3 regions of the Mesorhizobium sp. M0217 genome follow, and region 2 is predicted to be linked to each of the others. Evidence: riboswitches for the same ligand, from Rfam matches in the RefSeq annotation. Region 2 holds a riboswitch; each other region holds the start of a gene.

Region 1 (10,243 bases), on a different contig from region 2:
AGCGCGGTGACGCTGCCTTCGGCAATGGTGACCGTCACGCCCTTCAGCACCAGATTGTCGCCGAAGCGCTTTTCGATGTCGGTGAGGCCGATCATGAGCGCGCCTCCAGGAAGCCGCCATAACGGTTGAGCCGCTCCTCCAGCCGCGTCTGCAAGGCCGAAAGCACCGAGCTCATCGCCAGATAAAGGATCGCCGCCTCGACATAGAGGATCAGCGGCTCATAGGTGGTGGCGACGATGCGCTGCGCCGCCTGGAACATCTCCGGCACAGTGATGGCGGCGGCCAGCGAGGTATCCTTGACCAGCGAGATGAAGGTGTTGGACAGCGGCGGCACGGCGACGCGGCCGGCTTGCGGCAGGATGGTACGCCGCATCGCCTGGCTCCAGGTCATGCCGATCGAATAGGCCGCCTCCCACTGGCCCTTCGGCACCGAGCCGATCACGGCGCGGATAATTTCCGAACTGTAGGCGCCTATGTTGAGGGTGAAGCCAATCAGCGCCGCCGGAAAAGCGTCCAGCAATATGCCGACCGAAGGCAGGCCGTAAAAGATCAGGAACAGCTGCACCAGAAGCGGCGTGCCGCGAAAGATCCAGACATAGAAGCGGACCACGGCAACCAGAGGCTTGGGACCGAACAGCCGCACCAGGGCGACAACGAGGCCGACGAACAGGCCGAGTGCGAACGACAGCAATGTCAGCGGTACGGTGAAGATCAACGCCGCCCACAGCAGTGTCGGCAACGAGTCCAGCATCAGGTGTAGCCAGTGCGGCACGAACGGCTCCTCCTTCACAGACCGCCGCGGTGACGGCAGTGCGATTGTGTGCTTCTCATATCATGCGAAAAACGGCGAGCCGTCAAAGACGGCCCGCCGCTATTTGTCATTGCCGGCAAACCGCCGGGAGATGGTCTTTACTGCGAGACATCCTGGCCGAAATAAGTGTCGGCGATCTTCTTGTAGGTGCCGTCGGCCTTGATGTCGGCCAGCGCCTTGTTGATCGCCGCGACCAGCTCCGGATCACCCTTGCGCACGATGACGCCGGAATAGTCGGCGTTCTCTTCCTGCGCGGCGATCTTCACATTGGCGTCCGGCTTGTGCTTCTTGAAGTCGAGGAAAGACAGGCTGTCATTGATGGTGGCGTCGGCGCGGCCGGTGAGCAGCAGTTGGATCGACTGGTCGAAGCCGTCGGTGCCGACGAGTTCGGCGCCGTTGGTCTCGGCGAGCTTGCCGAAATTCGATGTCAACGACTGTGCCGACTTCTTGCCCTTGAGGTCGGCGAAGGTCTTGATGTCGGTGTTGTCGCCGCGCACGATCAGCACGGCCTTGGAGGCGATGTAAGGATCGGAGAAATCGTACTTGGCCTTGCGCGCGTCGGTGATGCCGACCTCGTTGATCACGGCGTCGTAGCGGTTGGCGTCGAGGCCGGCGATCAGCCCGTCCCATTTGCCTTCGAGGAACTCGACCTTGACGCCGAGCTTGTCGCCGATCGCCTTGGCGATCTCGACGTCGAAGCCGACCAGCGCGCCGGAAGCATCATGATAGGTGAAGGGCGCATAGGTGCCTTCGGTGCCGACTTTGAGGGTGCCGGCCTGCTTGATCTGGTCAAGATTGGCGCCGGCATGGCCTGATGTAACAGCCAGAACCTGAAGCGTTCCGGCGACGATGAGCGACTTGAGCCATTTCATTTCTGTGTGATCCCGTCCTTGGCCGGTGTCCGGCGCTTGTGAGAGCCGGAAACTGACAGATACAGCGCAGCAAAATAAGGAACCAGATTTCAAAAAAACGACGATCCAGAAATCAGATTCTCAAAGCAGCTCGGATCGGTGCCAATAGTCCCGATCTGCGGTGTCGATGCGCCCTGTCGGACCGCACAAAACAACCGCCATCGGCGGCGGAACCAATCCCCGGTGTGGCACGTTCATGGCTTGTTGTAGGGCGCCGCGTTTCCATTTCAAGAACCCTTGGCTGCGCTAGGCCCGAAGCAATTCCAGGAAAGTGGGAAAGCGGTTTCCCTCGGAATTGCGTCAAACAGAGATAACGGCCGCCAGGCCGTCCGAAAATGTCCGGGAGCAGGAGCGCGGCATGATCGAAGACACGGCAGGACGGACCATGGTCCGCACGGCAATGAAAGCCCCTTACCTCGAGCGCGATGAGGAACATGTTCTCGCCTTGCGCTGGAAGGAAGACCAGGATCAGCAGGCGCTGCATCAGATTACCGTCGCCCATATGCGGCTGGTCATCTCCATGGCTTCGAAATTCCGACATTACGGCCTGCCGCTCGGCGATCTGGTCCAGGAGGGCCATGTCGGGCTGCTGGAAGCAGCCGCGCGTTTCGAGCCGGAGCGCGAGGTGCGCTTCTCGACCTATGCGACATGGTGGATCCGCGCTTCGATGCAGGACTACATCCTGCGCAACTGGTCGATCGTTCGCGGCGGCACCTCTTCGGCGCAAAAGGCGCTGTTCTTCAACCTGCGGCGCCTGCGCGCCCGTCTTGCCAACGGCGCCGAGCCGATCTCTAACGCCACGCTCTACCGCGAAGTCTCGGTAGCCCTCGGCGTCTCCGAGGCCGATGTCGAGAAGATGGATTCCAGGCTTTCAGCACCTGACTCTTCGCTCAACGCACCCCTCGCCGATGAGGCCGGTACCACCGAGCGGATGGACTTCCTGATTTCGGACGATCCATTGCCTGACGAGGTCGCCGGCGACACCATCGACGTCGAACGGCGCCTGATGTGGCTGAAGACGGCGCTCCGCGCGCTCAATGCCCGCGAACTCAGGATCATCGAGGAGCGTCGGCTGACCGACGAAGGTGCGACGCTTGAGGCGCTCGGCGAGACGCTCGGCATTTCCAAGGAGCGTGTCCGCCAGATCGAGGCCCGCGCCATGGAAAAGCTCAAGCTCGCGCTGGTCAAGCAGAACCCCGAATTCATGGCAGCGTGAGATTGCCAGGAACAGGGGTACCGCCCCGAGTTATCTCAGAAAAGTTATCTCAGAAAAAAGCACTACGAAGGCTGGGGTTTCTGACGAAGACCGGCGCTATCTGTCCGTGACGATCTTGACCTTGTCGCCGGCCGAAACCGAGGCGCCCGGCGACATCGCGTTGAGCACGCGGAACAGATCGAGCTTGCGGTCGACGCCGACCATCTGCGCCGAAAGTGTGCCCATCGTCTGCCCGGCCTGTACCGTGACGACGCGGATATGCAGCGGCTTCAGTGCCGCTTTCTCGGCGGGGCTGAGCACGCGGAACGAACCGCTGACCGAGCGTGCCACCGGATCGAGTGTCGTGCTGGCCGAGGGGGCCGCTGTCAAAAGCCGGTAGACTTGGCCGCCGGCGCGGATCACCGCAATGTCGAACTGCCAGCCATCGGCGCCGGCGTGCGCTGTCGCCGCCTCGTTGCCGTCGATCGTCTCCTGGCGCACACTGGTCTCGTCGAGACCGGCCACCCAGCCGCTTCTGATGTAGTCGGTCAGCGCACGATCCTTGTCGATCGACACACCGTCGAAGCGGATCGCCATGTCGCCGGGACCGGTCGCCGTCACCGCCGCCGCCGAATTGTCGATGATGAAGCCGTCGGGCACCGTGAACGAAACGCCGAGGCCCGGATGCAGGAAGGTCTGGCCGCGCACATAGCCCTCTTCCGGCGTGTCGCCATAGAGCAGGCCGTCTATCCCGGCCAGGAAGGAATCGCGGTCGCGCGTGCCGATGCCCGGCGCGCCGAACTGGCGGGCGTGGCGCTGCGCCAGATCAATTCGCTGCGGCGTGTTGGGGTGCGTAGCCAGGAAGTCGAGGCTGGCGTCGGTGGCGCCGCTGATCGAGCGGAAATCGGTATAGGCCGACATCGACTGCAGGAAACGCCCGGCGGCATAGGGATCGTAACCCGCCTCGCCGATCGATTTGATGCCGATCGCGTCTGCCTCCAGCTCCTGGTTGCGCGAGAACTGCGCCAGCCTCAGCTTGCCGCGGATCAATGCCTGCTTGGCGGTCGGGCTGTCGCCCAGCACATCGGAGACCACCTTGGTCGCCAGGCCTTCCTCGGCCTCGAGCTGCTGTCGCTGCAGACCGTGATTGGCGGTGACGTGGCCCATCTCATGCGCGATGACGGCGGCGAGTTCGGCCGAATCATTGGCCAGCGCCAGCAGGCCGCGGGTGACGTAGAGATAGCCGCCCGGCAGCGCGAAAGCGTTGACGTTTGGCGAATTGAGGATGGTGATGCGATAGGTCTGGGTCGGATTGGCCGACACCACGGTCAGGCTGCCGACAACCTTGGCCACCATGCGCTCGAGCTTGGGATCGGAATATTCGCCGCCATAGGTGGCAAGGATGCGCGGATGCTGTGCCTTCGCCAGTTCGGCAAGCTTGCTGTTGGCGGCGACATTGTCGACCGTGATCGGCTTGTCGGAAGGCTGGAAGCCGGATTCCTGCACTTCGGGAGGCGTGAACATCTGGCAGCTGGCCAGCGCCACGGCAAGGCCGGCCAGCGCGAGGAAGCGCACCAGCGGTCTGCGTTTCAAAGTGTCAGTGCCGGTCGGCAGCACGGCGTTCCTTCAGCTCTCGGCGCATGATTTGGACCGGGGTCCGCGCCAGCGAAAAATCGGTTTTCGTTGGCAATCCTGCACACATCAAAAAACCTACAGCGTTTACGCATCCGGCCGGATGCGGCGCTGTAGGGGGCAAATCACGGCTCGTGCCGGACCAGTACTAAGCGGACCTAGCCACATCAGCTGGACCATGGCAAGCAAGCGCCACATCACCTGTAGCCGGTTTGGTCGTAAATTATGTCCGCTTCCGGGCAATATCGCGTGATCCGCCCGAACTTGCGCCGATATAGCGCCGAAACGCTTCAGGGCCAGTGCCGTCGAAAAAATCGGCGGCAGGTCCCGTCGCGGCAACCCTGCCATTGTCCAGAAAAACCATCTGCTCGCCGATACGGCGAGCGTCTTCCGGCTGATGCGTGACGAACAGCACCGTCATCGCCCGCTCGGCATGAACGCCGGCCACCAGGTCGAGCATGTCGTCGCGCAGTGCTGGCCCGAGCGAAGCGAACGGCTCGTCGAGCAGCAGCACTGGCCGGTCGCGCACCAGAACGCGGGCGAGCGCTACGCGCTGCCTTTCGCCGCCGGAGAGTTCGCGCGGCAGGCGCATCTCCTTGCCGGCCAGGCCGACGCGGTCAAGCGCCTCGGCGATTGCGGCGCGATCGGCGTCGGTCAGGTTGAGCGATGGCGAGCGGCCGAGCCCGACATTCTTCTCCACCGAGAGATGAGCAAACAGATTGTTTTCCTGGAATACCATCGACACCGGCCGCGCCGAAGGCGGCTCGGCGCCGACATCGGCGCCGCCGATCAGCACACGACCGGACTCCGGCGTCTCGAAACCAGCCACCAGATTGAGCAAGGTCGATTTGCCCGAACCACTTGCCCCCATGATGGCGGTGATCTTAGATGTATGGAATTCGACATCGAACAGGAATGACGTTTCGCCATAGCTGAACGAGACCTTGTCCAGCCGGACAGTCGTGCCTTTCTCCACAGCGGACGTCACGATCTCTCTCCCCGTCCCAGCCAGTCTGCCGCGACCACCAATGCAAGGCAGACCGCCCCGAGCAGCAAAGCCAGCCCGGCAGCATCGGCCGTGCGATAGCTGCCCATGCGCGCCAGCAGGAGATAGGGCAAGGTCTGCACCGAATCGCTGCCGAACAGCGCGATGACGCCGAGATCGCCGAGCGACAGTGCCATGGCGAAGGCAAAGCCGGTGGCCAGCGGCCGCCGGAGCGATGGCCAGTCGACCAGAAGCAGCCGGTTCCAGCCCGCAATGCCGAGCTGCGCGCACAGCTTTTCATGGCGCTCGCTCGCCGCATCATAGGCCGGGCGCATCGCGCGGATGGCAAAGGGCATCGCCATCACCGCATTGACGGTGACGACCATGACCGGCGCGATGGCAAAGACATCGCTGACCGTGCGCAGCAGGAGAAACCAGCCGGCGCCGATGACGATGGGCGGCACGACGAGGACGAAGCCGGCGCCGGTGTCGGTGGCATGTTCGAGCAATGAACGGGCACTGGACCGGCGGCGCAGCGACAGTGCCCGCCGCGCCATGATCAGCGACAGTGCCAGCGCCACCGAAAGTAGCGCCGCCGAGAAGGCGAGACCGGCGCTGGTCAGCGTCGCCTGACGCACGGCACTCTCGCCCGCCAGCCGGCCGAGATCGGCGCCGAGGCCGGAGGCAACGGTGGCCGCCATCGGTCCGGCGACGAACAGCAAGGCGAGCACGATCAGGACGGCGTTGAACGCTGTTTCTGCTTTGCCGGCCAAGTGATAGCGGCGCGGCGCGACAGGCAAATTGGCGTCGCCGGTCACATTGGCGCCGAGCCGCGTCAGCGCCAGCATGACGGCGAAAGTCAGCGCGATCTGTAGCACCGTCAGCGTCACCGCTCGCGCCGGATCGAAGTCGAAACGCAGCGCCTGATAGATGGCGACTTCCAGCGTCGTCGCCGCCGGCCCGCCGCCGAGGATCAGGACGATGGTGAAGGAGGTGATGCAAAGCATGAAGACAAGCCCGGCGACGCCCGGCAGCGCGGCGCGCAGCACCGGCCACTCGATCAGCCGGAAGGCTGGCCTCGCCCCCATGCCGAGCTGGCTCGCCAGCCGCCATTGATCGGCCGGCACCGTTCCCAGCGCTTCGAGGAACAGCCGGGTGGCCAGCGGCAGGTTGAAGAAGACGTGGGCGACGAGGATGCCCGACAGCCCATAGATGTCGGGCCAGCTCTGGCCACCGATCGCGGCGAAATAACCGGCGCGGCCATAGAGCGCCAGTATTCCCAGCGCTCCGACAATTGCCGGCAAGGCAAGGGGCACAGTGAACAGCTGCAGGATGAAGCCGCGTCCGAAGAAGCGCGGATGCCGCGACAGCGCCCGGGCGACGAAGAGCGCCGGTACGGCGGAAAGCAGAGTCGAGAGCGCAGCCTGCCAGAGCGTGAAGCGGACAACGCGCAGGAGATAGAGGTCAAAGGCGGACGCGGCGCCGGAAAGGTCGTGCGCGCCTTCGCGGATAAGGCCGGCGAAGGCGCCACCGATCAGCAGCGCGATTGCCGCAAGCGCGACAATGCCGGCCGTGATGCGGGGGTCAGAGCGTTGCACTCTTTACCGGGCGTCGCGTTCCTTCGCGCCCCCCTCTGTCCTGCCGGACATCTCCCCCACGAGGGGGGAGATTGGCGGTTTTAGCGCTCCGCTCATTCCTGCAGCTTCGGAGATTGGCGAAAGTCAACGTAAAGGCCAATCTCCCCCCTCGTGGGGGAGATGTCCGGCAGGACAGAGGGGGGCGCCGTAGAGCACTCATCTTTTGACTATACAGCCAAATCTACTTGCTCATCACCGCCAGCCATTCATCCACCCAGGCCTTGCGATTTGCCGCGACCTCTTCCGGGCTGAACAGCAAGGTCTTCGCCGGCTTGACCAGCCTATCAAAAGCCGGATTGAGCGGCTTGTCGGTTTTCCCGGCCGGGAACATCCAGTTGGTCTCCGGAATGACATCCTGGAATTTCGGCCCGGTCATGAAGGCCAGGAACTTCGCCGCCAGCGGATTCTTCGCGCCCGTGGTGGTGATGCCGGCGACCTCGATCTGCAGATACTCGCCTTCCTCGAACGAGGCCGCCTGGTAGCGCCCGGTGTTCTCCGCCACCATGTGGTAGGCCGGCGACGTCGTATAGGAAAGCACCATCGGCGCCTCGCCCTTGGTGAACAGGCCGTAGGCCTCGCTCCAGCCCGGCGTCACCGTCAGCACTTTGCCCTTGAGTTTCGCCCAGGCTTCCGGCGCCTTGTCGCCATAGACCGACTTAACCCACAGCAGCAGGCCAAGGCCCGGCGTCGACGTCCTCGGATCCTGGATGACGATCTTGTCGGCGGCATCGCCCTCGACCAATTCCTTCAGGCTCTTCGGTGGGTTCTTCAGCTTCTCGGTGTCGTAGACGACGGCGAAATAGCCATAATCGTAGGGCACGAAAGTGTCGTCGCTCCAGCCGCCCGGCACGTTGTTTTCAGCCACCGCGCCATGTGGGACAAACAGGCCGGAAGCCTTGGCTTCCGCGGTGAGGTTGGTGTCGAGGCCAAGCACGATATCGGCTTTGGTCGACGCACCTTCGAGCTTGACGCGATTGAGCAGCGCGACGCCGTCGGCCACCGAGACGAAGTCGACGCTGCAGCCACACTCGGCCTCGAATTCCTTCTTCACCTGGGGGCCTGGACCCCAGTCGGCAGTGAAACTCTCATAGGTATAGATCGTGAGTTTTTCCTGCGCGCACGCAGGGCTTGCCAGTAGCGAAACAGCAAGCCCAAGCGCTGGGACAAGACGGGACAAAAAAATGCGCATCGGCGCCTCCTTCATTCGTGTTGAAAGGAATTGAGGCGTCGGGCTGTCCGAAGCGTCTAATCCCTCCGCCGGTACAAACCGGATCAGGTTCAGCGGGTTGGCGAGACTGCCTCTCAGCCGGTCCGCGAAGATCGCGTCCGGCACCCCGTTAGAGCGTTTCGACACATAGGCCCGGCCAAGGTGCCACGCAAGTGGAAGTTTGCCCGAGCGTGATCCCGGAAAGTGGAATCCGTTTCCGGAAAAAGATCATGCTCCAACAAAGAGTGACGGTGCCGCTCGGCCTTCCGTTTCGTCGGCGGGGCTGGTAAGGGCCAGCGGATATGAGCACATTCACCATCCTGCTTGGCGGCGATCTCGTCCGCACGCCGCGGCTCGACCGCCAGGTCGCGGGCACGCGCGTCATCGCCGCCGACGCCGGCATCGATCATGCCCGCCTGCTCGGCGTGATGCCGGAGCTGTGGGTCGGCGATTTCGATTCCGTGCCGGCGGACCTGCCTGCCGATCTCGCCGCCGTGCCGCGGGAGGTGTTTCCTCCCGAAAAGGACAAGACCGATGGCGAACTGGCGATCGCGGCGGCATTGGAACGCGGCGCCACCAGCCTGGTGCTGGCCGGCGCTTTCGGCGGCAAGCGCGCCGACCACGCCTTCCTCCATCTGGCGCTCAGCCTGCGGCTGGCCGAGGCCGGCACAAAATTGCTGTTGACCAGCGGAGCGCAGGAAGGCGCCCCTCTGCTGCCTGGCAAGGCCGGCTTCGACTATGCCGACGGAACGCTGTTTTCGGTGCTCGGCTTTTCCGATCTTTCGGGCCTCACCGTGTCCGGCGCGATGTGGCCGCTCGACCATGTCGAGGTCGTGTTCGGCTCGTCGCTGACCATCTCGAACGAGGTCAAGTCCAACACGACCGGGGGCGGCCTCGAAATCGCGCTCGGCCATGGCCGCGCGCTGCTGCTCGCCCACCCCTACCCCTTGCCTGAAAGCTGACATGGCCCCGCCCCTTCTCAACCTCGACGGCATAAGACTGACCTTTGGCGGCACGCCGCTGCTCGATGGCGCCGAACTGACGGCGTCCGCCGGTGACAAGATCGCGCTCGTCGGCCGCAACGGCTCCGGCAAGTCGACGCTCCTGAAGATTGCTGCTGGTCTGATCGAGCCGCAAGACGGCGAGGTCTTCCGCCAGCCTTCGGCAACGGTGCGCTATCTCCCGCAAATGCCCGACATGGACGGCTTTGCCAATGTGCGCGCCTATGTCGAGGCCGGGCTTGGGCCTGCCGACGATCCCTACCGCGCCACATATCTGATGGAGCATCTCGGCCTCGCCGGCACGGAGAACCCCAACGATCTCTCCGGCGGCGAGGCGCGCCGCGCAGCACTTGCCCGCGTCATGGCGCCCGAACCCGATATTCTGCTGCTTGATGAGCCGACGAACCATCTCGATTTGTCGGTCATCGAATGGCTGGAAGAAGAGCTTGTCCGGACGTCTTCGGCGCTGATCGTCATCTCGCACGACCGTCGCTTCCTCGAACGCGTCTCGCGCGCCACTGTCTGGGTCGACCGTGGCCAGACCCGCCGCCTCGACAAGGGCTTTGGCCATTTCGAGGAATGGCGCGACCTTGTGCTGGAAGAGGAAGAGCGCGAACAGCACAAGCTCGGCCGCCAGATCGTGCGCGAGGAGCATTGGCTGCGCTATGGCGTGACGGCTCGCCGCAAACGCAACATGCGCCGCCTGGGCGAACTGCAGACCATGCGCCAGCGTTTTCGCGGCCATCGCGGCGCCGAGGGCTCGGCGACCATGGTGGCCAGCGACGCCGCCGAATCCGGCAAGCTGGTGATCGAGGCCAAGAACATCGAGAAGAGTTTTGGCGACCTGACCGTGGTCAAGGGCTT
Region 2 (10,243 bases):
CCATAGCCGACAGCCTCTCTGCCAAAGCGCTGGCGGATCTTGTCGATGGCGCGGTCGGCGCCAAAGCGCGCCAGGCCTTGCCTGCTGCCGGGCCGCTGCTTTTCATCGGCAAGCCCGAGCGGCAGCTCCAACTGCAGCTCGGCACTTTCTTCCAGCTGCGACACCGAGATCGCCAGCAGCGAGATGGTCTTCTCCCGAGGGTTGGCGGCCAGCACGCCGCGCACCAGCTCCCCGGCGATTTCGGCCAGCATCGCGGTTGCCGAAATCGGCTGATCGAGCGTCAGCGAGCGTGTGACAGCGTGCAGATCGGCGAAACGCACGCGCACCGTCACCGTGCGCCCGGGCCGTGACTTCGCCCTGAGCCGGCTTGCGACCCGGTCTGCCAGATGCAGCAGCACGGGTCCGAAGATACGCGCCTCGGCCGGCCGTCTGCCAAGCGCCGACTGCGCGCCGGCGGAATGCGACGGCCTGTGGGTTTCGAGCTTTCGCGGGTCGCGGTTCCATGCCAGCGACGCCAGCTTTTCGCCGGCGGCGGGCCCGAGCAACCTTCGCAGCGCCCCGCTATGCGTCTTTGCCAACTGGCCGATGGTCTCGATGCCGATCTCGGCCAGCCGCGCTCTGGTCGCCGGGCCGACGCCCCACATCAGCCCGACTGGCAGATCATGCAGGAAGGCAAGTTCGGTGTCCGGATCGACCACCACCAGCCCGTCGGGCTTGGCCACCTGCGAGGCGATCTTGGCCAGATGCTTGGTGCGCGCCACGCCGATCGAGATCGGCAGGCCGAGCTCTGCCCGGACGCGCCGACGCACCGTGGCGGCGATCTCGGCCGGCGGCCCGAACAGATGCGTGCAGCCGGCGACGTCGGCAAAGGCTTCATCGATGGAAATCCGCTCGACCAGCGGCGTGAAATCGTCGAGCACCTTGATGGCGGCGTCGCCCAGCCGCTGATAGTCGGCGAAATGGCCGCCGACGAAAATCAGTCCGGGGCAAAGCTCGCGCGCGCGTCGTCCGGGCATGCCGCCGCGCACGCCGAAAACCCTGGCTTCGTAGGAGGCGGCAAGCACGACGCCGCCGCCGACGGCGATCGGCTTGCCCCTGAGCGCCGGGTCGAGCAACTGCTCGACCGAGGCGTAGAAGGCGTCGAGATCCGCATGCAGGATGGTGGGCTCCATCCCGACCGTTCCCTTTGCGGCGTTGCAGCATTAGCCGCGTCTGTTGTGAGAGGCGTTTTTGCCGAACAAATAGAGAACAAACAGGGCCTATTGTCAAGCGAAGCGGTTGTCGCCGGCCGGTCCGTTCCAGATCGGGCTGTCGAGTGCTCCGCCTGGGCATCGGACCTGCGGAACATTGTCTCTCGCCTCAGCGTTCATATCCGCGACGGGACGCTGTTTTTGTGGAGGCCGGTATGGGCCAGTTCGAGATGATCGACCTCGTCAGCGTCGTTGACGCCTGCACGAGCGATCGCGTTGCCGGGCACTGCGTGTCAATGGCCAGGGCGGTAGAGGAGTTGCGAGTGCTGACCGGTGATTTCGTATCGCCGGACGAGACGGTGGCCAACGCGCTGTCGGCAGTGGCGCTGGGGCGCGGCTGCGCGGTGGTGTTCGATGAGCGAGCGGGCGCCGACATCTTGCTGACGCCGTAGCGGGCGGCGCCGGGTTGTTGCAGCCAGAAAAGTCGAACAGCGTGCAAAAAGCTGTGCAGGCATGGCCCCATAAGCGGGGCGTGGAAAAGTTCTGCGCGTGGGTGTATTCTCCAGGACGCAAGCGGTCGCAGACCGCATAGGGGGAGAAATGACATGCCGAGGGTTTCGGAACTCTTTTTCAAAACTGCCATCTTGTTCCTGATGTTGGGGATTGCGGCCGGCCTGCAGATGGCGATCTCGGGCGACCACGCCGCTTTTCCGGCGCACGCGCATATCAATCTGCTCGGTTGGGTGACGAGCGCCATCTTCGGCGGCTACTACGCGCTCAATCCGCAAAAGGCGGCGCGTCGCGTCGCCATGATCCACTACGGGCTCTACACTCTCGGCTTGGTGATCATGCTGCCGGCGCTGTATGTGATGCTGCAGGGAAACCCGGCGCTTGAACCGATCGTCGCCGGCGGCTCGCTCATTATCGCCGCTGCCGTTCTGGTTTTTGCTTTCGTGGTGTTTTCGCCCGAAACGGCGCGCTCGGCGTCCGGCGTGGTTCCGGCCTCTCGCTGACTGTTCGCGCGCGGCGATCAAAGTCCGACCCGCGTTCGCGACCCGCGACACGGGTTGGCCAGGCCGATGGCCGCAGCCGCTGGCTGCGGTGTCTATCGCCGCGTCGGCGCTTAACATACCCGAGTCCCACCACGTATTATTTCGTGACTATTTGGCGCCGGAACCTTCCCAGATATCGCGCGTTGCGGCGACTGTATTCGCGCTGCCTTATATATAGGCAGCCTTGAGTACGTCCACAGCATGGGTTGGGGGAGGAGCAGGACACCATGTCGAACAGAGAAATCGGAACGTCGGCCTCACTGGGCCGACGCATCGCCGATCTGAAAGCCAGGATGCGAGACGCCAGCGTTACTGAACACGAGATGCAGACCTTCCAGAAGGTCGCAGCCATCATGGGAGGTGTCGAAGGCTCCCTACGCCTCGACGCCGACGACCTGATCGCGGCGTCCTTCGTCACCGAGGCGCTCGGCGATCCCGGGTCGAATTGAAGGTCAGAGCCCGTCGGCACTCAAGTGCCGGCGGTCGATGGCCCGGTTCGCAGCGCCGCGATGCCGGAGCGTGTCTGCACCGCCCGCGGTGGGATTTCTTGCGCACTTTGAAGATTTCAGGCGAGCGGCCCTCGACGGCGCTTGAAATATTGGGCTTCGCGTTCTCGGCTGTCGAAGGTGCCGAGATTGTCGCCGTCCAGCCCTTGACACAAGGGCTAAGCCAAACCGCCAAGGCGCCTTAAACGAAGGATCCGGCCAGCCGGATCCTTCGAAATATCGCGATGCTCCGGCATCGCCTTCAGCTCATACTTGGTCCAACTGGTGACGGCGTGGACGTCCCGGGAAACCTCTCGAAAGTCCGCGGTCGCTGCCCTTACACGTCGTCGAACGGGCCGCCGCGCCTCGCCAGGTCGTGACCAATGGCGGCTTCCTCGGCGTCGTCGGGCAAGGCATCGTCACTGTCCTGGTAGGGGTTGTCGTCATCCTCCTCGGGCAATTCGCCTTCCTTCTCGACACCGGTGGTGTCCGGTAGGCTTTCCTCATCTGCTCCGTCGGGCAGGACCGTTGCGCCACGCAGCGCATCCCAATCCTGCCGGCGCGGCGTCGGCGCTTCCACCTCGTCATTGGCGATCCTGTCGCGGGCATCGTTTTTGCTCGGTGGCGCCTCGACCTCGTCATTGGGTTTTCTGTTTCGTTCTTCCATGATTGCCTCCTCTGGGCGGCTTTGCGTCGAGAAGGTGGAACTCACTTCCGGCTGTCAGGTTCCGGCAACCACTCCATCTCCGTGGAACCAATTGCCGCCAGTCTGCTTTGCCAAGGACTAGTCTGTTTTGCCAAGGAGATGAATCCAGAGGAGCTGGACCATGAAGACTTTCCCCCTCATCCCATGCGTGCTGCTCTTGGCGCTGCCCGACCCGGCGGCTGCGCAGGACAATGGCGACCAGCACGGCCCTGCCGCGCCTTGCCAGGCGCAGCCTCAGGACGATGCTCGGAAGCCGCCGGTCGCCAATGGCGGTGGCGAATCGACCAGCACGCTCGGTCCCTGCGGCGGCGTGCTGCAGCCGCCGCCCAGTGGTGACCAGGGTATGACGCAGCCGCCGCCGGACCAGGGCAAGACGCCGGTGATCAAGCCTGGCGAGGTGCCTGCGCAGCCGCCGAAGCAATGACCTTTGCTTGAAACTTCACGGCGTGGCACGAAGGCGGTCGGTTCCGGTCCTGGCCGGGCGACGCGGTCACCGGATCAATGCCGGCGCCGGCCGCGATCGCCACCGGAATTTGGAGCCGTGCATCGTCCGCGTCGAAGGTCTCCTGAGGGATTGTGCTTCAATGCGAATCTTGCGGGTGCGGGTTCTGCTGGCATGACCGAGAAGCCGATCAATTTAGTCTCCGCTTGCGGAACAAGACCGTACCGGCTGCGTTTGCCTCCAGGAGCCCGCCACCTCGATCTGCGCTGTTTTCGCCTCATGCGGGAACACGGCGGAGCTCGCCAACAACGACAGGAGACGAAGATGAAAACCATCCTTATTCCCGCCGTCGCCGGGCTCGCCATGATCGCTGGTATCGGCATTGCCGCCGCCGACGAGGTCATCGTCACGCAGCCGGCACAGCAGCAGGTGATCATCACCCCGGAACAGCGCACGGTCGTGCACCAGTACGTAAAGAAACATCCGCTTGCCTCGGTCAATCTGCTCGGCGTCGAATTGAATGTCGGCACTGCCTTGCCTGACACTGTCGAGCTGCAGGAGGTTCCCGACGTTCAGTACAGATACGCCGTCGTCGACAACCATACCGTGTTGGTCGACCCCAGCACGCGCAGGATTGTCGAGGTGGTCGAGTAACGCTCGACAACCTAACCATTCATCGGTGATACGGCCCTGTCGTTCTTCCCAAAAGGGCGGCAGGGCCGAATGACGAACATGATGAAAGGAGAATTGCCATGTTGCCGCATGTCGAGACCCCGAACTCCGCCAATGTTGCGGCGTGTTGCGACAAGTTGCTGGCCGAGCGCAACACGGCGCTGTTATCGATGAAGGAAGCGATCGCGCTCCTGCGGGAGCGCACCGGCACCGATCGTTCGGATGCCGACCTCGCGGGGCTGATCGTCAAGAAAGCGGCGCTGCTCGGCGTTGCGGTGATTTCCGACCCGCGCTGAGATGTCTCGTCACTCAAGACGCCGGCCGAATTTTCGGCTAATGTTTTCGTGGAATCTGGACCAACCGACCGGACCCAACCACGGAGGCTTAAGTGACGGACGACAAACAGGACCGCATTCGCCAGCGCGCGCACGAGATTTGGGAAAAGGCCGGCCGGCCTGAAGGCGCGCATCAGGAACACTGGGAGCAGGCCACGGCTGAAGTCGATGGCGCGGTCGCCAAGCCCAAAAAGGCGGCGAAGAAAGCTGACGCCAAGCCCGCCAAGGCAGCCGCCAAGTCAAAGGCAGCGAAGCCTGCCGCCGCAAAGTCCGGCAAAGCCAAATCGAAATAAGGCCAGAAATAAGGCCAGTCGAAATAAAGCAAGGCCGGAATTCGCTGGCCGGGCCATCCTTGGCGCCCGCCGTTCAGGCGCGCCCGAGCCTCTCAACCTGACGAATTGCGCCTGCGACGGGCAGCGCAATTCCTTGTGTTTGGCGACAGGCGCCCTCATGCCTCCCAGGCATAACTCGACAGCGCAAAGCGAATGCCGGCAGCTGTCATGGCCAGTTCGCATTCGGTGATCTGGCGCAGGTGGCGCAGATAGCGCGTTACAGTCTGTGGCAGCCAGCCGGCGCAGGCCTCGACATAGGCGCGGCTGTGAACAAGGGTGCCGGTCGACAGCCTCTCGTCCTTCTCGGCAACGACTTTCAGATATTGGCGGATGAAGCGGATGTCGTCGGCGATGTCTTGGCTGGCCATTCGCCAAGCCCCGGCGAGGCGTTCGCACTGATCGAATGACAAGGGCAACAAAGGGGGCGGCAATAAAGGCGGCGGCAACAAAGGCGGCGGCAACGACGGGGGTGACAGCAAAGGCCGAGAGAGATCGGCGAAGGCAACATGGTTCGCTGTGCTCAAGGACATTCCTCTCTGCGAAAAGAGATATCGTACTTTATGTACGAATAGGCGTCAAGCCAATTTCGTACGGTTGGGACGATGGAAATGAATATAGCAGCGGTCGCTTCAGCTAATCCCGCATCGTGAATCCTTCAGGAGTCGCACCAATTTCGCGGAGGGATTTCCCCAGGATGGTGTGACTGTTTTCCCTCGTGGCGGCGTCGAACAGGTTCAAGCCGCCCCGGATCGTCTCGCGCCAGTTTTCGCCCTTGTCCCACGCTTCCATGAAGGCGAAGGCAAGGTCGTCCTGGCGACGCGTGGCTTCGAGCGCTTGGGTCAGCAGGCGCGCTTGATGGAGATCCTTCTCCCGCTTGGCGCCAGCGCTCGGCCCGCGTCGCGAGGCGACGATCAGCTTGTGGATGGCGTAGCGCTGGGGCGAGGGGACCAGCACAGGCAAGCCCGAGCGATGCAGGAGCACAGTCCGGATGGGGTCGCGGATAAGGAAATCCAGAAACCGTAAGGGCTGCGCGGAGTCTCTGCCGTTTTCTTATAATTACGTTTATCAGCTTGAATTTCAACGCAGTTATAAGAAGTTCGTGGAAACGTTATAACGCAACGAACTGACGAGTCGTCTGTTAACGCCCGGGCGCCCGGCACGTCTGGCCCAAAACACTTTCCCGCAGTGCCTCAACAAACGGCTTCCCCAATGCCGCGAACGGTGCTTTAACCCGCCCATCCACAGGGGTGCTCCGTATCGTCGGGGCTGAGATGAGGGCGGCAAGCCTTCGGACCCTAAAGCTGATCTGGATAATACCAGCGGAGCGAGGCGGGCGATGTTTTCAGGCGCACAGATTTCCCTTTATCCCATGACCGACGATTTCGTCGGCGTCATCCTCGGCGCGCTCGGCGCGCTCGATCCCTGGCGCGACCGGCTGCGGATCGAAACCGATGACATCTCGACCCTTATGGTCGGGCCGCCCGAGGTGCTGTTTCCCGCCATGCGCGACCTGTTCGTCGCGGCGGCCAAAAGCGGCAAGCACTGCGTGCTTTCGGCGGCGATCTCGCGCGGCTGTCCGGGCGAGCCCGACGATCCGATCTGCCGCTCCGACGAGACCGGCGGCCCCGCCATTCCGCTGGACGAGCGCAAGATCGCCGCGATCCGCGCTGTCCAGGCCACGCCGTCGACCGGCCAGCCGGTGGCGGCGCAGTTCTCGCTCTACGTTATGGGCACGGGCGACCATATGGACGAGATCTACGGCTGCATCGATTTCCTGAAACAGTCCGGCGTCTTTGAGCGCTCAAAGAACTTCTGCACCAAATTGCGTGGCGATGCCGGTGCGGTGTTTGCCACGCTCAACGAGGCCTTCTGCCGCTTCGGCCCCGGCGCCGGCCACGTCACCCTCGACATCACGATCTCGGCGAACAGCCCGAGCGCCGTCTGAGCCGCGGCTCAAGCGTCGTTCCTTGAGGATATTGCCGTGGCTGGTTTATCTGACCCATTGCGTGGAGGAGATGCCTCTGACCCCTCAGCACAGAGAGGAGGGGAGCCATTGGCGATTGGCGAAGACCGCGATGCCCACGAATCTCCCCCCTCGAGCAGGAGATGGCCGGCAGGCCAGAGGGGGTCCCAGCGCGTGGAGCGCCGACGTCCTTTTCGCATCGGCAAGGCGTGGGCGCTCTATGCGAGACGACCCCCTCTGTCGCCTTCGGCGACATCTCCCCCTCGAGGGGGGAGATTAGCCGCAGCCATCGCCAAGACCATCCCCGCCGCCTGCGCCTCCGCCCTGCTCCTCGCGGCGTGGGAGCTCTACGCCCGCTATGGTGGCGCTGCGCCCACCATGCTGCCGGCGCCGTCGCGCGTGCTGCAGCAGGCCTGGGAGCATCGCGCTGCCCTTGCCGACAACACGCTGCCCACCATCCGCGCCACATCAGCCGGCTTCGCCTGCTCGTTGGTCGCTGCCTTCGTGCTTTCGGCGCTGGTCGATTTCTTGGCCCCGCTGCGCCGCGCGCTGTTTCCGCTGCTGATTATCAGCCAGACCTTGCCGCTGGTCGCGATTGCGCCGCTCATCGTACTGTGGTTCGGCTTCGGGCTGATGCCAAAAATCTTGCTTGTGGCGCTCGTTACCTTCTTCCCGATGATGGTGGCGCTGGTCGAGGGTTTTGCCGCGACCAGCAAGGCGATTTCGCAGATGCTCGCCACCATGGGGGCAGGGCGCTGGCGCATCTTCTGGCTGGCGCGCCTGCCTTCGGCGCTGCCCTATTTCTTCGCCGGGCTGCGCATCTCCATCACCTACGCCGTCGTCGGCGCGATCTTCGCCGAATATGCGGGGGCGGCGAAGGGGCTGGGCATCTACATGCTCAATGCCAAGAACAACTTTCGGCCCGATCTGGTGCTCGCCGCGGTCGCCGTCAGCGCCGCGCTCACGCTTGTCTTGTTCGCCATTGCGGTGCTCGTCCAGCGCTTCGCCATGCCTTGGGAGAATGCAGGGAGCGAAAGCCGCGACGGCAAGGTTGAAGCTGCAGAAGAGAACCGTCAATGACGCGGCTCGAACTCCGGGACATCAGGAAGAACTTCGGCGCGCTTGAGGTGCTCGCCGGCATTTCGCTTCATGTCGCGGCCGGCGAGTTCGTCTCCATCCTCGGCCCTTCCGGCGCCGGCAAGTCGACGCTGTTCCAGTTGCTGACCGGCGCGCTGAAAGGCGAGGGCGACATGCGCTTCGACGGCGCGCCATTGCAGGGCAGCCCCTTCGCCTTCATGCCGCAGCGCGACGCGCTGATGCCGTGGCGGCGCGTCATCGACAATGTGACGCTGGGGCTGGAAGTGCAGGGTCTTGGCCGCAAGGCGGCGCGCGAACGCGTCGCGCCGTTGTTCGCTGAGTTCGGCCTTGCCGGTTTCGAGCGCGCCTGGCCGGCCGAGCTTTCCGGCGGCATGCGCCAGCGCGCCGCCCTTTTGCGCACCGTGGTGCAGCAGCGCGACATGCTGCTGCTCGACGAGCCCTTTGGCGCGCTGGATGCACTGACCCGCGCGGGTATGCAGCGCTGGCTGGAAGGCATGTGGCAGCGCCAACGCTGGACGGCGCTGCTGATCACCCATGACGTGCGCGAAGCCGTCTACCTCTCCGATCGCATCTATCTGATGTCGGCGCGGCCGGCCCGCATCATCGGCGAGATTGCCGTGCCGCTGCCGCGCCCGCGCACCACCGGCAGCGATGCCGCGCGCCAGGCCGCCGCGCTCGAAGCCGACATCCTCGACACGCTGCTCAATCCCGGGACTGACCGGGGCTTGTTTCCGCAGACCGCTCAAAGGAGTTTTTCATGACCGAATTCACACGCCGGCAGGCTTTGCTGCTGACGCTGGCTGCCGGACTGCCGCTGGCCTCGCGCGCTCATGCGGCTGCGCAAAAAATCACCGTTGCGCTCGACTGGACGGTCAACACCAACCATGTCGGCCTGTTCGTTGCCCGCGACAAAGGATTCTACAACGAGGCCGGGCTCGATGTTGAGATCCTGCCCTATGGCGATACTGGCGCCGGCACGCTGGTCGCCAACCGCATCGCCGATTTCGGCATTGCCGGCGTTGGCCTGTTTACCCAGCGGGCTGCCGGCGCCGATCTCAAGGCGGTCTACGCCGTGGTCCAGCAGGAGACCGGCCGGTTGGTCTTCAACGCGGATCGCGGCGAGATCAAGAGTCCCAGGAATCTCGACGGTCTGACCTATGGCGGCTTCGGCAGCGCCTGGGAAAACACGCTGATCTCGACCATCATCCGCCACGATGGCGGCAAGGGCGTTTTCGAGACGGTGACATTAGGCACCTCGGCCTATGAGGCGCTGGCCAACGGCTCGGTCGACTTCACGCTGGAGGTCTCGACCTGGGAAGGCGTCGCTGCCGAGTTGAAAGGCGTCAGGCAGCGCGGCTTCCGCTACGCCGACTACGGCGTGCCCGACGAGCACACCACCTTGATCGCCTCCAGTGATGCCTATCTCCAGGCAAATCCAAAGGCGGCGTCATCCTTTGTCGAGGCGACGCGGCGCGGCTACCAATTTGCCTGCGATCACCCGCAGGAAGCCGGCGATCTGCTGATCGCTTCCAACAAGGATGCGCTGACCGACCCGGCGCTGATCCACGCTTCGCTGAAGATGCTCGTCGACGGGCACTTCCTCAGAAGCCAGGCCGGCGTCATCGGCACCATCGACAAGGCCAAGATCGAGGCGATGGGAACCTATCTCTTCAACGCCGGCATATTGCTCGATGGCGATGGCAAGGTTCTGAAGGAGAAGCCGGATTTAGGGGGGTATTTTACGAACGAGTTTTTGGGCGCGTAATCTCCCCCCTCGGGAGATGTCGCCGAAGGCGACAGAGGGGGTCGGTACGTCCTGACGCGACTTCCTATCGCGGACAGAGGACGTCAGCGCCTTACGCGCGGCGACCCCCTCTGGCCTGCCGGCCATCTCCCCCTCGAGGGGGGAGATTGCGCCTCACCGCCTTCTCCCTCACATATCGATCATCGAGCGCTTCACCCGGCCGA
Region 3 (10,243 bases), on a different contig from region 2:
GAAAACATCCGGCTGCAGGGTGTCATGGTTGCCGATCACTTCGAGCTTGACCCAGTTCGTACCGAAGACTTCGCGCGCCATTTGTGCGGTCGTGACCGCTTCCTTGACGGAGTGGCAGCCAGCAGTGTTGGGCAGGATTCTGACACCAAGCGAGCGGATCAACGACCAGAATTCTTCGCCAGCCCTGCCGCCTGCCATTTCACGGCGCAACGAGACGGTCACCACCGCCGTGCCCGAAGCCCTGACTGCATAGGCAAGGATGGCCGGCGAAGGATATTGAGCCGTGCCAAGAAGCAGGCGCGACGGAAGCTCGGCTTCATAAAGCTCGATCATGGCCTAGCCGCCCTGCATGGGCGAGAGGATTTCAATCCGGTCGCCGTCGTTCAACTGGAATTCCGCCCGGTTGGCTTTGTGCACGAGGTCATTGTTGACGGCGGTCGCGAGCCAATCGCCCTCATAGTCGAGCGCGGCAAGCAGCTCGGCCAGCGTGGTGGCGGCAACCTCATGCGCTTCGCCGTTGACCATCAGTTTCATGAGCAAGCTCCTTGGTTCTGTCTTGACTGAAAACCAGGTCGGCAGCCTGGCGCGCCATGGCGGGAGCCAGGAGAAAACCGTGACGATAGAGCCCGTTGATCGCGATGATTTCACCCTTGGTTTCGACGCGCGGCAAGTTGTCGGCAAAGGCTGGGCGGACGCCGACACCGGTTTCAACGATCTCGGCCTCGCCAAAGGCCGGGTGGAGGGCATAGGCGGTACCCAGCAGCTCCATTATGGAACGCGCCGTCACCGGTCCGGCACTCTGGCTTTCAATCATCGTCGCTCCGATCATGAAACGGTGATCGGTGCGCGGCACGGCATAAAGCGGAAAGCGTGGATGAAGCAAACGGACCGGCCGCGACAGCGAGACATCAGGCGTGCGAAGAATCAGCATTTCGCCGCGAACACCGCGCAGCCTGTCATCGGCCGCTGCCATTCCCATACAGTCTATCTGACGGGCGAAACCCGAAACAGGCCGGGCGTCGCAGCCGAAGTGGAATTTGACACCCATGGTCGCAAGCTTGTCATGAAGTGCCGCCATCGCCGGGCGTGGGTCGAGGTGAGCCTCATCGGCGAACAGCAATCCGCGGCGGAAGCGGCCGGCTAAGTCGGGCTCCAGCAAGGCAATTTCATCTTCCTCGACGCGCCGATAGCCCGTCGTGCGGCTGGCGAACCGGTCGAGCTCGCCCGCATCGCGCGGCGCGGCCAAGACCAGCGTTCCCCGTCGTGCTACCAAGCCTGGCGTTGCGGCGTCCCACCAGTCGGCGGCGTCGCTTCCGAGATCCAGCACCGGCTGCTCGGCGCTTTCACGCTCGCACCACGGCGCCAACATGCCACCGGCGAACCACGACGCATTGCCCCCAAGGGCAGGCCTTGTCTCGGCAACGGTAACCGCCGCGCCGCGTGCGGCGAACTCGAAGGCGGCGGTGAGGCCAGCAACGCCCGCTCCTTTGACCAAGACCTTCATGATGGCTCACGTGGCTGAGGTATGAGCGGTGCCCCGGTCTCGTCCGCCGGCAGGTAGAGATCACCGCCCTCGCGGTATTTCGCCGCCATCGCCGCCATGCCCTCTTTCTGCGCCTCGGCACGGATGTCGTGAGAGATACGCATCGAGCAGAATTTCGGTCCGCACATCGAGCAGAAATGCGCCACCTTGTGCGCTTCCTTGGGCAAAGTCTGGTCGTGGAAGGACCGCGCCGTTTCCGGATCGAGCGACAGGTTGAACTGGTCCTCCCAGCGGAACTCGAAGCGCGCGCGGGAAAGCGCATCATCCCTGACTTTCGCTGCCGGATGGCCCTTCGCCAGGTCGGCGGCGTGGGCGGCGATCTTGTAGGTGATCACGCCGATCTTGACGTCGTTGCGATCGGGAAGGCCGAGATGCTCCTTGGGCGTGACGTAGCAGAGCATGGCGGTGCCGAACCAGCCGATCATCGCGGCGCCAATGCCTGAGGTGATGTGGTCATAGCCCGGCGCGATGTCGGTCGTCAGCGGTCCAAGCGTATAGAACGGCGCCTCGCCGCAGACGGCGAGTTGCTTGTCCATGTTCGCCTTGATTTTGTGCATCGGCACGTGGCCAGGCCCCTCGATCATCACCTGGCAATCCTTCGCCCAGGCGATCTGCGTCAGCTCGCCGAGCGTTTCCAACTCGGCGAACTGCGCCGCGTCGTTGGCATCGGCGATCGAGCCCGGACGAAGGCCGTCGCCGAGCGAGAAGGAGACGTCGTAGGCTCTGGCGATGTCGCAGATCTCGGCGAAGTGCTCGTAGAGGAAGCTCTCCCGGTGATGGTGCAGGCACCATTTGGCCATGATCGAGCCGCCGCGCGAGACGATACCCGTCACCCGGTCGACGGTCAGCGGGATGTAATGCAGCCGCACGCCGGCGTGGATGGTGAAATAGTCGACGCCTTGCTCGGCCTGTTCGATCAGCGTGTCGCGGTAGACCTCCCAGGTCAGATCCTCGGCAATGCCGCCGACCTTTTCGAGCGCCTGGTAGAGCGGCACCGTGCCGATCGGCACCGGCGCGTTGCGCACGATCCAGTCGCGGATGTTGTGGATGTTGCGGCCGGTCGACAGGTCCATCACCGTATCGGCGCCCCAGCGGATCGCCCACACCATCTTTTCGACCTCTTCCGCCATCGACGATGTGACGGCGGAGTTGCCGATATTGGCGTTGATCTTGACCAGGAAATTGCGGCCGATGATCATTGGCTCGCTCTCGGGATGGTTGATGTTGGCGGGGATGATCGCCCGTCCGCGCGCCACCTCGTCACGCACGAATTCGGGCGTGACGAAATCGGGCAGCGTCGCGCCGAAAGCCTCGCCGTCGCGCTCAAGCTTGCCGCGCAGGATCTCGCGACCAAGGTTCTCGCGGATGGCGACGAACTCCATTTCGGGTGTGATGATGCCGGCGCGCGCGTAGGCAAGCTGCGTCACCGCCTTGCCTGCTTTGGCCCTGAGCGGTCGGTGGCGGATGGGAAATTCTGGCGTCAGGCGTTCGCCCGTCGCGAATCCGTTGTCCTCCGGCCGGACATGGCGGCCGTCGCAGACCTCGACATCGCCGCGCGCCAAGATCCATTCGTGGCGAAGCCGGGCCAGGCCTTTTTCGATGCTGGTTTCGACAGCCGGATCGGTATAGGGGCCCGACGGATCGTAGACGGTGACGGGCGGTTCGCCGGCTGTCGGATGGACGGAGATTTCGCGCATCGGCACCCTGATCTGCGGGTGGATGGCACCGGGCTTGTGGATCTTACGCGAAGCAGGCAGCGGCCCCGTTGAGACGGCTGGGGTGAGGGCATTCATCTTGAGGCTCCTTTGCTCATGCATTGGAGACCCAGTTCTGTGCCGGAAGGATGAAAAGACGCTTCTGTCGACCTGCCGAAACAGGACCTCGGGCGTGAACTCCCGCAGAGCGCTTGCACCGTCCCTACGCCAGTATGAACTGGATCAGGTTCAACGGGTCACTGCGCCGCGAAAGCCAGCAGTATCTCAGCCCCTTGCCGGGACTCCCCTGGTGAATGCCTCAAGTTGAACGGGCCGGCGTTGTCTTGTCAAGCGCATGTTCGTCCTGCGGCGGCGGTGGGCGGCATTCAAATTGGGCCCAAATTGGGCCGACGGCCTCGCCATGGGTCGCGGAGAAGTTCCGCGGGAGACAAGGCAGGTGTGGCCAAAGCTGCATTTGCCTCGTCAAACTTGATGTGACATTGACGTAGACGGAACTGCTGCGTTTCAAGGATCTTAAGCCGTCAATGCCTGATCGGAACAGAACTGGTGGGCCGCCCGAACGCCCCACAAACATCGTGCTCTCGATCACCTCTTATTGTCGCCGGAAAAGGGGTGATCGACCATTCGATCAAGTCGACCGCTCGCTGAAGGGCGCCCTCGGTTTCAGCACGGCTGGGCGAAGTGGCAATGACATGTCCAATCCAGTCTCGGAAATCCCCCTTCCTGACGATCGGTGTCTTGGGTTCAACATTCAATTTGACCTCGGCCACACCTGATATAGCAGCTGCCTGAGTGTCGCCACCAATCCAGTCGAGGGTGCCATCTTGATCAGGAAGCAGGAATCGCGCGGCCGCAGTATGCGAATGCTTTTTGCGCAGATCCCATTCCTCGCCAATGACAAGCTTGATGTGCTCGGTGACGAGGTCGACACCGTAAGCTAACTGGACCAGTTGAGGGTCGGGCGCGCCACTAAGACGCGGATTGACTTCAATGACAACTGGACCGCGTTTCGTGCACCGGAGTTCAATGTTAGTTGGCCCCCAGCCAAGGCCGAGAGCCCGCAAACAGCTCAGCGAAACATCGGCGATGCGCTCACGCTCCTGATCGGTTAGCAGGGCCGGATACGTCACCTCACGTATGACGAAATGGGGGAGGGGACCAAAGTCATTGGCGCAAATCGCAACGACCTCATTCCCCATAACATTAATGCTATAGAACGGGCCCTGTGCGAATTCTTCGACGAGTATTTTCGGTGTAGACCGCCATATGTGCTTTCCGCCCAATAGATGGGTCGTATGTTCGGCTACGTCTTCGAGGCTGCGGCACAATCGGACACCCATGCTGCCGCTGCCTACTGCCGGCTTAAGAATCACGGGCAGGCCGATCTCTGCAGCCGAGCTTTCTACCTCCGCCGCATTCGCTGCCAACCGATAGGCCGGTATTGGAACGCCGGCCTGCGCGAGGAGTTGGCGTTGCTTGAATTTGTCGCAGCTTCGTTCAATCGATTCAGGGTTCGGTCCCGGTAGATCGAAATGCCGGCAAAGCTTGCCAACTGTCGCATAGATCGATTCATGGTCCCCGGCAAAGCCAGTAATGCCAGCAATGTCGTGGGTAGCACGCAGCCGCGAACTTTCGCGGACCAACGCTTCGAGATTGCCAGTGTCGACACGGATTGCCTCAACGTTTTCCGCCGAAAGATAGTCGTACCGAGGTGGATCAGCCGTCAGAGTAATTGGATGAAGACCAAGACACTGAGCCGCTTGGACGTATAGCTGACCAGTACCCCTATGGCCTTCGACCAATATGAGCGCTCTTCTTCTTACCATTGCTGTTAATCCCGATGTTGCGTGCTGGCGGCGGTCCGAGGGTACCGGTGTCACTTTTGTGGCCGTGCCGGACCTCAGACTCGGGGTGCCGTACCATTGTCAACGACTGACGGTTGTAAAAATCTTGTAAATTGATTTGAAGGATCTGTTGCAGCGGATTAGGGCGGCGTCGGAGGCTTGCTCCGTTCAAACCAGGTTAGCTGGGGTTGGTGTGTGATCCCGTGGGCCTGGGCGTGACCTACCCCTCGGGTAGGGCACGCCAAGCCACATCAAACTCGCAGCACAAGAACATGCGCTCTGGTCATACCGGCTCATGGTGAGCCCTGAATCTGGAACCGGCCCGATGTGTAAGCAGCGAGTCGTCAAACGGCCCCATTCAATCATGGAGTCACATCATTTAAGATCGCGAAAGCTGTCATTGCGGGTTACGGAACTGCTTTCCGATGACATTCGAAGATGCGATCGGGCGTCAGAACCGGATCGCTGACCGCCGCTTCCACCTCGGCGAGCCCGGCTGATATAATCAGGTCTGAGGCTGCGCGCCCTGTCGTTCCCAGCATTTACATTAGGCAGCCTTGCCAAGATTGTCCCGCAGCAGAACCTGCCTGAGCGCATCGACGAACGTCCGAATATCTGTCGTACTATGGGCAGGCGTAACCGTCACCCTGAACCGCTCGGTTCCCACCGGAACACTCGGCGCCAGAATTGGCTGAACGTATATTCCATGCTGATCCAGAAGCTGGCGGGACGCTTCCTTGCAACGGAATGGATCACCAATAGGCACAGGAATGATGTGGCTTCGGGTCGGCATGACGGGGATGCCCGCCTCTTTCAGCAATCCGATTAAAAGTTTCGTTTTCCGGTGCAGATCAATTCGTTCTGAATCTGAATCGCGAAGATGGCGCAGCGCTGCCAGCGCACCAGCCGCTAGCGCTGGCGCAAGCGCCGTGGTGAAAATGAAACCGATCGAGAAGCTTCGTATGCTGTCAACAATGGAGGCAGGTCCGGTCACATAACCCCCCATCGAGCCGAACGCCTTACCTAGCGTCCCTTCGATGATGGTTGGACGATCCATGATGCCAAGTTCCGCGGCAATGCCGGCGCCTTTCGGACCGTACATTCCCGATGCATGAACTTCATCCAGAAACGTCATTGCGCCAAATTCGTCCGCCATGTCACAGATATCTTTGATCGGTGAAATGTCACCGTCCATTGAATATACCGATTCAAAAACAATGATCTTGGGTCTTGCAGGATTTACGCTGCGCAGAAGCTCCCGCAAATGCGCAACGTCGTTATGCTGGAAGACGCGCTTTTCGGCCCGGCTGTTGCGGCATCCACTAATAATTGAAGCGTGGTTGTGCGCGTCAGAAAATATAATTGTGTCCGGCATCAAAGATGCCAATGTACTCAATGATGAATCGTTTGAGCTGAAGCCGGAAACAAAAATCAATCCTGCTTCCTTGTTGTGGAAAGCTGCAAGCTCCCGCTCGAGCAACACGTGATAATGGTTGGTGCCACCAATGTTGCGGGATCCTCCCGATCCTGCGCCGTTGGCATCGATGGCGCGCTTCATTGCCGATAGCACTTTGGGGTGCTGCCCCATACCGAGATAATCATTAGTGCACCAAATGGTTATCTCTTTTCGGCCGTCGGGCCTATTGAGCCAGGCCTTTGGGAAGTTGCCAGACTGACGCTCCAGATCGGCAAATTCACGATACCCGCCACGGCCTTTGAGTTGCTCGATTCTTCCGGCGAAATACTGCACATAATCCAAATCAATCTCCTGTTGGGAAGCCGTTTTTCGGCGCGCTCAGTGCTGCTTCACAGCGCACCTGCGCCGGCCCATCGCGTCGCATCCCTCGACAAGCACCAGCAAGATTGGATTTCGACTACGCGCTTGATCTTGCGGGGGTTTCGGCCGCTCCAGCTAATTCGGGTAACGCGCCCCAAAGTGCAAGTGAAGAGAATGTTAAATCTATTTGTTACTGAAATGTCTGAAATTGCATGAGTGTCGCAAGCGATTTCATAATTCTGGCCAGTCGTCGTTCGATTCCTGTCGCGGCCTTGTCAGAGCTGCGCTCGGCGGGCTTTCGGGCCCGAGAGCCGCAATGCGCGAGGGCCGCGTCTTGTCGCGCAACAGCCCTTGAAGCCCTTCGGCGGCGAAACGCTCTGCAAACGCCATACGCAGCTTTTGGACGTGCTGGCCTGCCGGATCATCTTGACGGTGCCGACGTCATCGTCGGTCCAGCCGGTTCGGAGTCGCCTCAGAATCGGAAATTTCTGCCCATCAGACTGGAAATTGACATGTAAGCTTCCCGGCTCCTTCAGATGTCATCATCTCTCGCACACCAACTCATGCCACGCAGATGAGATCGCGCCTTTTTCTGTCGTCACATTCCATTGTCAGAATCGGAAAAGAAGGGTCTCCTTGTTTTTATATGAAACAAAATTTCACAAATAATTATGAAAACGGACATGTTTGCTGCAGACAATTAACGTGCACGTACTTGTCTGCCGCTGCATAACGAAATATAGGCAGCGATTATAACTTATAAACGTAGTGAAACGCGTAAATCGACATTTCCATAGAGCTGCAGCAGAGGCGAGGGGAGTCCCATGGGCCCTATGAAGATGCAGCCCGAGGAGATGGGCAGCCTGTCCGCGCGGATTTACAGCAAGGTGCGGGATGGCTTGATCATCGGCAATTTCGCGCCGGGCGATCGTCTCCTTATGCAGGATCTTGCCGGGCAGCTCGGAACCAGCATTACGCCGGTGCGCGAAGCCTGTCTGCGGCTCGTCAGCGAGCAGGCGCTCGAGTTGCGCTCCGGCAGGTTCGCCGCGGTGCCAGACCTCAGCCGCGCCCGCTACATTCAGATCAAGCTGATCCGCGTGGCACTTGAAGGGCTTGCGGCAGAACACGCTGCCGACCATTTTGCCCCCGCCGATCTCGAACAGCTTGAGACCTTCCGCGCCTCATTTGTAGAGAGCCATAAGGCCGGTAATATCAAGGAAGCGCGATCCTCCAATCGCGCTTTCCACTTCGGCGTCTACCGCCTGTCGCGTATGCCGATGCTGATCGGACAGATCGAAAGCATGTGGGCCTCGATGGGTCCAATCCTTAACGTTTACGATCGGGAAATTCCGCGCGGGTACACCGGCGCGGAAGAACATGACCATCTCATCGAGGCCTTGAGGACTGGCGACAGGAAGAGGGCCCGCGAGGCGATCGAGAACGACATCCAGCGAGGCTCACATGGTTTTCTGCGCTATTTCGACGAGCGCGGCTCCGGCTGAGCTGAATTGCCCTAAGCACCATCGATCTGCGCGACGCGCGGTGTGCGCAGGCCGGCTGTTTCCCCGCCGTCTACAGTCACCACCGTGCCGTTGACATAGCTCGATTGATTCGAAAGTAACCAAGCGACCACATCAGCGATCTCTTCAGGGGCACCGAAGCGGTTGGCAGGGATCCGCAGTTCGAGCTGCTTCTTGCGCAGTGCATCGCTTATGATGTTGCCCATCATGCGTGTTTCGATCTGGCCGGGGCAGACAGCGTTGAAGCGGATCTCCTCGCCGAACTCCAGCGCGAGGGCCTGCGTCAGCCCGATGACCGCGGCCTTTGAGGCGCAGTAGGCAGCGAGCCCTTCTTCGCCCGTCTTTCCGGCGATGCTGGCCATGTTGACGACTGAACCCCTCCCGAGCCGCAAGCCGTCCAGCGCATGACGGATGAAGAAAAAGACGCTGCGTGCATTAACCGCAAGGACCTCATCCCAATCGTCCTGGGTGGCGGTGGCGAAGGCAATGCGCTTCGACATGCCGGCATTGTTCACGAGCCCCGCGAGCCGGCCGTTGCCAAGTTCAAGCGCACGGTCGACGACACGGCGGCAATCGTCTTCACGGATAATGTCACCGGCAACGAACGTGACACCGTGATTGGCGCGTTCGAGCGCCGCGCCCGCTTCTGCATCTCGGCCGGTCGCCACCACTCTGGAACCGGCAGACGCAAGTTTCTCCACGCAGGCCCGCCCAATCCCGTGCGTGGCGCCTGTTACGATGATCATTCCAATTCACTCCATTACGTATTTGGCAACCGCACAGTTTGGGGGGCTCGCTTTTGGGCCAATCCCCGCCCCATCAAATCATGACGAACAACGTTGTCGTCACCTAGGATCAGTGGATCAATTGTGACGCAGGTTAAAGCCGGTGGACTGGCCCAAGCGCCGGGCCGTCGGCCCAACGGCTGGATTGGCGATACTGCGCATGTGGCCATGTCTTTCCTCGCGTGATGGGGTGTTCCCTAGAAGCGGAGCGATATGCGGGTGTGACGACCGATAAGGCGGACCGGCTATTCCGATAGGGACATGCATACTGTCGCATGACCGACTCGTCATCCCCGCAAGGCCAGTAATGCCAGAAGTGCTGCACAATACGCCAAGAACGCACACCGACCAATCAGTGTTTCGACTGTTCGCCGCACACGGGATCGGCCTCTCAGCTGGCAAAACCATGTCGCAATGGCTGGACGTGCATCGCGATTTGCGAGCCTGGTGACGCGGGACTTGCGCCGGCACGCCATCAAGGGAACCGGCCGCGACGGCTTGCCGGCGGAGGCTGTGCTGCCCTGCCCCTGCTCAAGCAGCACCACCCACTAAGCATCGGGAACCCGCGTTCCATTTAGAAGCCTCCACGTTGCGGGCCTTTGCCCGGCTGCCGGGAGAATGAAGTCGCAAGACAACACCCGCAATCCGGGCGCCGACCTCTAGGAAGAACTCAGGCTGGCAAGCGCCAGACGAGAGAAGTTGGAAAGCGGCACGGTCGTGCGCGGGGAACCGTCATTTCAACAATCATCCGACCGCAGCGTGTTATGGCACGCTGCGGTGCGGTTCAGCGCGGCTGTTGCAGCACGCGAATGCACTGGGCACATCTCCTCCCTAAAGACACTATGACGATTTGGTCGATAGCGAAGTGCGGCTGCTGACCAATGGCTCTGTATTCGAAGGCCACGCTGATCGCTTTGACTTATTCGCCGGCGCTTGATGTCAGGCAACTCGATCGACAAGCCGCATACCGGTCGGTCGCGAGGAAGCCCACATCGCCGCGGCCAGTTGCATGGCTGCTGTCTCCGACCTCGTCTTTCGTCAAATGGATTGTGATCCCGG

Evidence for each region. A riboswitch is a leader RNA that binds a small molecule or an ion and turns the genes downstream of it on or off. The one in region 2 is predicted to bind thiamine pyrophosphate.
Region 1: another riboswitch for thiamine pyrophosphate. It lies ahead of thiB (thiamine ABC transporter substrate binding subunit); the one in region 2 lies ahead of NKJ18_RS21135 (YkoF family thiamine/hydroxymethylpyrimidine-binding protein).
Region 3: another riboswitch for thiamine pyrophosphate. It lies ahead of thiC (phosphomethylpyrimidine synthase ThiC); the one in region 2 lies ahead of NKJ18_RS21135 (YkoF family thiamine/hydroxymethylpyrimidine-binding protein).

What each region holds. Positions count from the first base shown of each region.
Region 1 covers NZ_JAMYSN010000027.1:22,870-33,112, forward strand. The annotation lists gene NKJ18_RS27730 (amino acid ABC transporter ATP-binding protein) at 1-95, opposite strand, end outside; gene NKJ18_RS27735 (amino acid ABC transporter permease) at 92-772, opposite strand; gene NKJ18_RS27740 (amino acid ABC transporter substrate-binding protein) at 910-1,683, opposite strand; gene NKJ18_RS27745 (RNA polymerase factor sigma-32) at 2,081-2,938, shown strand; gene NKJ18_RS27750 (M48 family metalloprotease) at 3,035-4,441, opposite strand; gene thiQ (thiamine ABC transporter ATP-binding protein) at 4,773-5,537, opposite strand; gene thiP (thiamine/thiamine pyrophosphate ABC transporter permease) at 5,534-7,132, opposite strand; gene thiB (thiamine ABC transporter substrate binding subunit) at 7,353-8,360, opposite strand; TPP riboswitch at 8,404-8,518, opposite strand; gene NKJ18_RS27770 (thiamine diphosphokinase) at 8,681-9,340, shown strand; gene NKJ18_RS27775 (ABC-F family ATP-binding cassette domain-containing protein) at 9,342-10,243, shown strand, end outside.
Region 2 covers NZ_JAMYSN010000014.1:24,494-34,736, forward strand. The annotation lists gene dinB (DNA polymerase IV) at 1-1,172, opposite strand, end outside; gene NKJ18_RS21080 (hypothetical protein) at 1,406-1,642, shown strand; gene NKJ18_RS21085 (hypothetical protein) at 1,796-2,203, shown strand; gene NKJ18_RS21090 (hypothetical protein) at 2,470-2,691, shown strand; gene NKJ18_RS21100 (hypothetical protein) at 3,065-3,394, opposite strand; gene NKJ18_RS21105 (hypothetical protein) at 3,555-3,857, shown strand; gene NKJ18_RS21110 (DUF1236 domain-containing protein) at 4,200-4,529, shown strand; gene NKJ18_RS21115 (hypothetical protein) at 4,628-4,843, shown strand; gene NKJ18_RS21120 (DUF2934 domain-containing protein) at 4,936-5,175, shown strand; gene NKJ18_RS21125 (hypothetical protein) at 5,331-5,582, opposite strand; partial or broken gene NKJ18_RS21130 (GSU2403 family nucleotidyltransferase fold protein) at 5,848-6,237, opposite strand; TPP riboswitch at 6,448-6,560, shown strand; gene NKJ18_RS21135 (YkoF family thiamine/hydroxymethylpyrimidine-binding protein) at 6,551-7,159, shown strand; gene NKJ18_RS21140 (ABC transporter permease) at 7,415-8,257, shown strand; gene NKJ18_RS21145 (ABC transporter ATP-binding protein) at 8,254-9,036, shown strand; gene NKJ18_RS21150 (ABC transporter substrate-binding protein) at 9,033-10,040, shown strand; gene NKJ18_RS21155 (LexA family transcriptional regulator) at 10,209-10,243, opposite strand, start outside.
Region 3 covers NZ_JAMYSN010000025.1:38,065-48,307, forward strand. The annotation lists gene NKJ18_RS27150 (thiazole synthase) at 1-333, opposite strand, end outside; gene thiS (sulfur carrier protein ThiS) at 337-534, opposite strand; gene thiO (glycine oxidase ThiO) at 503-1,504, opposite strand; gene thiC (phosphomethylpyrimidine synthase ThiC) at 1,501-3,336, opposite strand; TPP riboswitch at 3,440-3,556, opposite strand; gene NKJ18_RS27170 (ATP-grasp domain-containing protein) at 3,780-5,084, opposite strand; gene hemA (5-aminolevulinate synthase) at 5,650-6,861, opposite strand; gene NKJ18_RS27180 (GntR family transcriptional regulator) at 7,719-8,381, shown strand; gene NKJ18_RS27185 (SDR family NAD(P)-dependent oxidoreductase) at 8,393-9,145, opposite strand; partial or broken gene NKJ18_RS27190 (ISNCY family transposase) at 9,511-10,016, shown strand.